Regions from separate parts of the Halomonas sp. MS1 genome, predicted to be linked through region 2. Evidence: predicted binding sites of a transcription regulator. Region 2 holds the regulator's gene; the other holds the start of a gene.
The links. The regulator sigma-54, encoded in region 2, starts transcription at its own class of promoters, with help from an activator protein. The targets are predictions, from matches to a motif close to TGGCACNNNNNTTGCTNT.
Positions count from the first base shown of each region.

Region 1: NF683_RS21025 (sugar phosphorylase) is a predicted target of sigma-54. The motif match lies at 2,413-2,430, and genes of this name have one in related genera.

Region 1 is NZ_CP098926.1:4,566,170-4,570,134, reverse strand. Features, by position in the region: gene dsbG (thiol:disulfide interchange protein DsbG) at 1-476, opposite strand, end outside; gene NF683_RS21025 (sugar phosphorylase) at 611-2,380, opposite strand; gene nrdR (transcriptional regulator NrdR) at 2,619-3,122, shown strand; gene ribD (bifunctional diaminohydroxyphosphoribosylaminopyrimidine deaminase/5-amino-6-(5-phosphoribosylamino)uracil reductase RibD) at 3,122-3,965, shown strand, end outside.
Region 2 is NZ_CP098926.1:4,226,905-4,230,869, reverse strand. Features, by position in the region: gene rapZ (RNase adapter RapZ) at 1-853, opposite strand, end outside; gene ptsN (PTS IIA-like nitrogen regulatory protein PtsN) at 929-1,399, opposite strand; gene hpf (ribosome hibernation-promoting factor, HPF/YfiA family) at 1,404-1,712, opposite strand; gene NF683_RS19635 (RNA polymerase factor sigma-54) at 1,811-3,226, opposite strand; gene lptB (LPS export ABC transporter ATP-binding protein) at 3,332-3,965, opposite strand, start outside.

The DNA of each region.
Region 1 (3,965 bases), 340 kb from region 2:
ATATGGCGCAGCTGCACTTCACCAGCCTCTACCCAGGGGCGGCTTTGTTGCCACAGCTGGCGACAGTAGGGACAGTTAGCATCGGTAAAGGTATAGATAACCCGCGGCGCGTTTTCATCGCCATCTTGAATCCAGTGGCTCTCTTCCAGTAACGCCCAGGTTTGCGCTTCAAGCGGAACCCGAACATGCTCCTCTATCTGTGCTTCGGTGAGATCGTTGCCTTGATCATCCATTAGCGTGCCGATAATGGTGTGTTGGCCATCAGGCGTTAAATAGATCGCCAGCTCTTGGCCCTGCACGCTAGCACCGTAACCACGCATGCCCCCTGGCGCCTCAAACTGGCCGTGAATCGTTATCCCCTGATTGGTGAGCGCTTGAACCGGTGCGGGCAGTTCTTCGGCATAACTCAACGACACGCTACTCATCGCTACAGTAAGCGCTAAGGTGCGCAATCCCGGCAAAAAAATGTGAGGCATAACACGTCCTTATACATGCGAAAAGTCGGCATCAACGCTATCGTCATTGATGATGATAGCGACAGTATCTCAGTCGTCGATTATTTGACGATTATATTGCCTAATTGCTGAGACATTATGCCGCAATGCACCTTTCACGTGTCTGCCACCATCCATCTTATTGCATAGGGAGGAAGCGCGGTTTCCTCCTGGGCGTTTTGCAGATCTAAAGCACGCCAAGCATGTTGGCTAAGTGCCTGCTCAAGTGCTTCTCCTACATTATCTAATGGCAGTAGCGTATCGGTGACATTAAACAGGGCAAGCAGGCGGCGGCCGTCGCTTAGCGGGCCTCGCTCAATGGCTAGCACTTCAGGCGGCGTGGTCAGTACGCGTTGTGTGGCGTTGGGGTGGAAGCAGGGCTCTGTGCGCCGAAGTTCCAGCAAGCGGCGAAGCGCATGAAACACATCGTGGGTCGGCGTTGAGGGGCTTTCGAGTAACAGTGTTAGCTCATCACGCTGCCAGCGGCGTCGATTAATTGAGCGCAATCGGCCACTGCGCTCCACTCCTTCGACATCGTTAAGCGTGCCGGTCAATGTATGAATATAGAGGGCAGGAATGCCCTGTAGAGTGAGCATAATAGCTTGGCTGCACAGGAAGCGGGCAATTTGCCAGGGGTCTGGTCCTCTACGCGTGCCGCGCATGGCCTCAAACCAAGTAATATTGATTTCGTAGGGCGAGTCACTGCCATCAGGATTGCTCCGCATGCTGACAAAGCCACCAAAGCGATGCATCAGTTCCAGCAGCGCATCTCGCTCATGATCGGGTAGCACTCCTTCTAAAGGACGCACGCCAATCCCATCATGGCTCGCGGTGAAGTTTAAATAGGTGCAGTGTCTGGGCAGTATCGGCAGGCTGGAAAGCCATGTTTGAAGGGTAGTGGCTTCACCACGGGTGAGTGTGTGCAATAACAAAGGGGGCAGGGCGAACTGATAGACCATGTGGGCTTCGTCTGGCTCCCCGTTGGCTAACCGTTCTAAGCCAAAGTAACTGATGTTTTCTGCGTGAGGGACATTGGTCTCGGTAATTATCAGCGTGCCCGGCGCTATTTCATCCACAATGGCGCGCAGTAAACGGACCACCGTATGGGTTTCGGGAAGGTGGATGCATGGCGTGCCCAGACGCTTCCATAAAAATGCCACTGCATCCAGGCGAATGATACGCACGCCCTGTTGAAGGTAAAACAGCAAGATGCCAACAAACTCAAGCAATACGTCAGGGTTTTCAAAGTTTAAATCGATCTGATCTTCTGAGAAGGTTGCCCATACATGGCGCGTACCCCGACGCGTGGAAATGGGCACTAGCAATGGACTGCTACGTGGTCGAACCACGTCAGAAACATCGGTTTCTGGGTCTACTTCTATAAAGTAATCACGACCTGGCAAGCTTCCGGTTAAATAATCCACAAACCACAGAGACTCGCGAGACACGTGGTTTAGCACTAAATCGCCCATCACGTCATAGTGGCTTGCCAGCTCACGGATATGCTGCCAATCGCCTAGCTCTGGATTAACCTCACGGTAATGAATGACTGAAAAGCCATCATCGCTACTCCAGGGAAAAAAAGGCAGCACATGCACGCCGCTAATACGCTCCCCCAAATAGCGCTGAAGGAACTCATTAAGCACGGCAAGAGGCGGTGTTTCCTCTGCCACAATGGAATCACCGTAGCTAATGACCCATTGATCTTTTTCGCTCCATTTTGGTGCATTATCGCCTTCAGCCGCGGTATTTTCAGTTATGGCTGGCGCCTGTGATGCACTGCGAAAGTGGTCAATGTGTTGTCCAAGACGGCGTTGTACCTCGCTGGCGCGGGGGCCGTAGAGGTGCGAAAGGAAATGGTGGACTGTCTGCTCAAATGGGGTCATAGGGATGTCCTCTTAAACAACCTACGACAAACGCTGCAGCTTGTGTGCCAAATCGTTACAATGCTAGGTTAACGCCGCGTTTAAAGAAGCGACTATTTTTGCTTGCAAGCGCCCTTAAACTGCATGTCGTTGTAGCGCGTGGCTACTCCGCTGCTAATAATAGTTTGCAATATTGCTTATATGTGCCGTTATCCGCACAAGCTGACACGCTGCACGTACTGACAACAGGTTGACTGCCATGCATTGCCCTTTTTGTGGTGCTAATGATACTCGAGTGACCGACTCGCGGCTGGTAGCCGACGGTGACCAGGTGCGCCGTCGTCGCCAATGCGCTAGCTGCCAAGAACGCTTCACCACGTATGAAACCGCAGAACTGATTATGCCGAGGGTCGTAAAATCCGACGGCTCACGCGAAACCTTTAACGAGAGCAAGCTGCGGGCAGGCATGTTGCGGGCGCTAGAGAAGCGTCCGGTGAGTGCTGAGGCAATAGAAGCCGCCGTGGAGCGTATTCGTCAATCGCTTCGTGCCCGCGGGGATCGCGAAGTTAATGCGCGGGATATCGGTGAAGCCGTCATGAAGGCATTAAGCAACCTGGATCAGGTGGCGTATATCCGCTTTGCATCGGTATATCGTAAGTTTCAGGATCTAGACGAATTTCGCGCTGAGATAGACCGTCTTTCTCAAGATCCAGGCGATCACCCTGCATCAGCCCACAGCGACCCAGATCGCGGAGAGGTTTGATGAACGAGTTGATGGAGAGAGGCTTTACCAGCGCTGATCATCAATTTATGGCGCGTGCTCTGCAATTGGCGGCGAAAGGGCTGTATACAACAGACCCCAACCCCCGGGTAGGCTGTGTTATTGTCCGCTACGATCAACACGCGGAAGGGCAGGTGGTTGGCGAGGGCTTTCACCTCCGTGCTGGCGAACCTCATGCAGAAATTCACGCGCTTAACGCCGCTGGTGCCAGGGCAGAAGGCGCAACGGCTTATGTCACGCTGGAACCTTGTTCCCATACAGGTCGCACTGGCCCTTGTGCCGTTGCGTTAGCGGATGCCAACGTTGCCCGCGTGGTCGTCGCAATGGTTGACCCTAACCCTTGCGTGAGTGGACGCGGTATCAAGCGGCTTCGGGAATCAGGAATTCAGGTAGATGTTGGGCTGTTGGAACAGGATGCCCGTGCGTTAAATCCTGGCTTTATTTCCCGTATGCAGCACAAGCGTCCCTTTGTGCGTTTAAAAATGGCCATGAGCCTGGATGGCCGTACTGCCATGGGCTCTGGAGAGTCACAATGGATTACTGGCCCAGAAGCTCGTAGCCAAGTGCAGCGTCTGCGAGCGCGTTCAAGCGCTATTTTGAGCGGCGTTGAGTCCGTCATTATGGATGATTCACGACTAACCGTGCGCGCAGACCAGTTGGGGCTGGATAACGCGGATACAATTAGTCAGCGGCAGCCACTACGCGTTATTTTGGATTCGCGTCTACGGTTACCGTTAGCGGCCGCTTGTCTTCGTGAACCAGGCCGCACATTGATTATTACCACTGAACACCACAGTGAAGAAAAACGCCAAAAGCTGGAAGCTG
Region 2 (3,965 bases):
GGCCTAGCTCACGATGACGGAGTTGAACCTCTCCCGCTTGTTTTACCAGCATTTGCGCCAGTTGTTCCACCATGAAGACAGAGCGGTGCTGCCCGCCGGTACAGCCAATCGCAATCGTCATATAACTGCGTTGGCTATTTTGGTAAGCGGGTAGCCACTTTTCCAGCCATGTCTGGATATCATTGCGCATTTCTTCTACGACAGGATATCCCTTCAGAAAGTGGATGATATTGGCATCACGGCCAGTGTATTGGCGCAGTGTAGGATCCCAGTACGGATTTGGTAGGCAGCGCACGTCAAAGACGAGATCTGCGTCAAGTGGGACGCCCCGTTTATAGCCAAATGACTCTAGTGTCAGCGTTAATCTATCTTCACGCTGTTGGGCAACCTGATCCGTTATCCGGCGGCGCAGGTCATGAACCGACAGACGCGATGTGTCGATCATCAGGTCAGCCAGATCACGGATGTCGAGCAGGGTTTCTTCTTCTTTATTGATGGCCTCTTCAAGCGTCATGTCACTATCACGCGTAAGAGGGTGGCGACGACGCGTGGCTGAGTATCGCTCAAGAAGAATTCGCGCATCGGTGGTTAGATAGATAACCTGGAAGTGAATGCTTTTCTGGCGCAAAGATTCAAGCATTTTTGGCAGTTGCTTTAATGCAGCAGGTAAATTGCGCGCATCGATACTTACCGCTAGTTGGGGGCGTGCCCCTTGCTCACGAAGCTCATCCACCAGGGAGCTGAGTAGCATGGCGGGCAGGTTATCGATGGCACAATAGCCAAGATCTTCTAACGCTTGTAAGGCGATAGATTTACCGGACCCTGAACGGCCGCTAATGATCACCAATTGCATAGAGTTTCTCTTGGCATGCCAATAAAAATGGAGGTAAACGTTGGACTTAGTAGGCAGTGTCTAGCGGTGGACCCTTTAGCTAACAGGCTGTTCACGAATTTTTGCTGTTATAAGGTCCAATAGCTCACGTTGGCTAGCCGCTCTACGAAGCTGCTGACGTGTGTCAACGCTGTTCATGATAGACGCCACTTGCCCTAATAAGGCTAAGTGCGTGTCGTCCGCCTCTTCGGGTACTAAAAGTACGAAAACAAGGTCGACGGGATCGCCATCAATAGCATCGAAATCTACAGGCTCGGCTAACTTTAAAAAACCAGCGATAGGCGAGCTGCAGTGAGGGCTACGGGCGTGAGGAATGGCAACGCCGTTGCCTATTCCAGTGCTACCCAAACGCTCACGACCAATCAGGCGGCTGAAGACTTCTTGGCTATCTAGGCTTGGCGTGTTTTGCGCAATAAAGGTGCTGAAAAATTCCAGCACCCTTTTTTTGCTGCCCCCGGGGACGTCATACAGCACGCGCTCCGGGGGAAGTATGGTTTCCAACGTCATTGAGTTAACGCACGCCAGCGCCTTGGGCGCGAGCTTGTGCTTTTTCCTTGTGTTTAACGAGTTGACGGTCAATTTTGTCCGCTAGTGCATCAATCGCAGCATACATATCATTGTCTAATGCTTCTGCGTGTAGATCGGCTCCTGCAGCATGCAGGGTGCAGGCAGCTTGCTGACGCTCCTTTTCAACAGATAAGGTTACTTGTACGGTGGTGATGTTGTCATAATGGCGCTCAACGCGTTCCAGCTTCTCATTTACATAGTCACGCAAGGCGTCAGTCAGATCTACGTGATGACCAGTGATATTTACTTGCATTGACGTGCTCCTTATCCATCGGACTGTTCTTCGATTGTAACCCTTTTTGCGCTATTGCAAAGCCCCTAGACAGACTTTGTCTCGTTAGCACTGTTTTATTAGCGTAAACGGCGGCGCTCGCTTGAAGAGGGAATGCCCATCGACTCGCGATATTTGGCCACCGTTCGCCTTGCTACATTAATGCCACCCTCTTCCAATAGCGCCACGAGGCGGCTGTCTGAGAGCGGTTTGCCGGGCGGTTCATCTTGCACCAGTTTTTTGATTCGAGCCCGGATGGCGGTGCTGGAATGACTGTCGCCGCCGTCCTGGCCACTTACTTGGCTGGAAAAGAAGTATTTGAGTTCGAACACACCGCGCGGGGTATGGATATATTTCTGGGTGGTGACCCTGGAAATAGTAGATTCATGCATTTCAACGGCGTCTGCGATGTCGGCTAAAATCAGCGGTTTCATGGCTTCTTCACCGTGTTCCAGAAAGCCTATTTGGCGCGCTATGATTTCTCGGCCCACCCGCAGTAGCGTATCATTTCGACTTGAAAGGCTCTTGATGAGCCAGCGCGCTTCCTGGAGATGCTCTTTTAAAAACTGGTTATCTTGGCTCTTGTCAGCCCGTTTGATGAGGCTTGCGTAGTCAGGTTGAATGCGCAAGCGCGGCAGTGCCTCTGGGTTTAGCTCCAGGTGCCATCCTTCGTGGTCATGGCGGACGACTAAATCTGGCGTTACATAGCTGTCATCTGTGTCGCCAAAGGCACTTCCTGGGCGAGGATCAAGGCTGCGGATCAAGCGAATGACGTCATCAAGCTGCTCATCATCCAGGCTTAACCGCCGCTTTAGCAAACGCACATCATCCTTACCGAGCGCTTCAAGAAATTGACGCACTAGCCGCTTGGCAGGCATCAGCAGCGGTGTATCTTCGGGTAGTGAGGCGAGCTGCAGCATTAAGCACTCCCGCAGGTCGCGCGCAAATACACCGGTGGGCTCAAACTGTTGAAGGCGCAGCAAGGTTGTTTCAACTTCACGCTGGCTAAGGCCTTCATGCCCTTGGGCTTTAAGTCCTTCGCGAATGTCATTGAGAGGCTGGGTTAGGTAGCCGTTGGCATCCAGTGCATCGATGAGGCTTTCAGCAATGGCATGGTCGCGTGGTGAAAAATCTGTCATGGCGAGTTGCCAAAGTAAGTGGCCATGCAAACTTTGACCCGCGGCTTGACGCTCAAAGTCAGGCCCCTCGCTGCTGGTGCCATGGCTGCCTAGGTCTTGATAAGTGTCTGACCAGTCACTGTCAGTAGAGAGTTCATTAGGAATGCTTTCGGACCATTCAGCTTCCTGGGGTTCACTAACGGCCTGTTCGCCGAACTCATCTTCCTGCTCAAGCATTGGATTGGCATCAAGTGCTTGCTGAATTTCTTGACGGAGGTCCAGCGTTGATAGCTGTAACAGGGCGATGGCCTGCTGCAGCTGAGGTGTCATGGTCAGCTGTGTACCGATACGCAATTGAAGAGAAGCTTTCATGACCATCTGAGAACCACTCGTTAATCAGAAAGCTCCACCCTAGTGCGAGTTATGGCTTGGTGCAAGTGCAATAACTATGCCACCACTACTATTTTTTCTGCAGGTGGCTGTTTACAGGCGGAAATCAGCCCCCAAATAAACGTCTCTTACCCGCTGGTTGTTGAGAATTTCCTGAGGGGGGCCACTGGCGATGATATGACCGTCACCTACAATGTAGGCAATATCGCAAATATCTAGTGTTTCCCTGACGTTATGATCAGTGATCAGCACGCCGATATGGCGTTTTTTGAGGGCTCGAATGATCGTTTTAATATCACCCACTGAGATCGGGTCAACGCCGGCAAATGGCTCATCAAGCAGAATAAAGGCAGGCTCTGTCGCGAGGGAGCGTGCGATCTCAACACGTCTACGCTCTCCGCCCGAAAGACTCATGCCGAAGTTGTCACGAATGTGCGTGATGTGGAAATCTTCGAGTAGCGACTCAAGGCGCTGCTCCCGGGCGTTACGATCGAGTTCTTTACGAGTTTCCAAGATTGCCATTATGTTGTCGGCGACAGAAAGTTTGCGAAAAATAGAGGCTTCCTGAGGCAAGTAGCCAATACCTGCCATTGCACGTTCGTGCATGGGGGCATGGGTTAAATCAAGCTCGTCAATGCCAACCTTTCCCGCATCAGACTTTACCAAGCCGACAATCATATAAAACGATGTCGTTTTGCCAGCGCCATTGGGGCCTAGCAGCCCTACC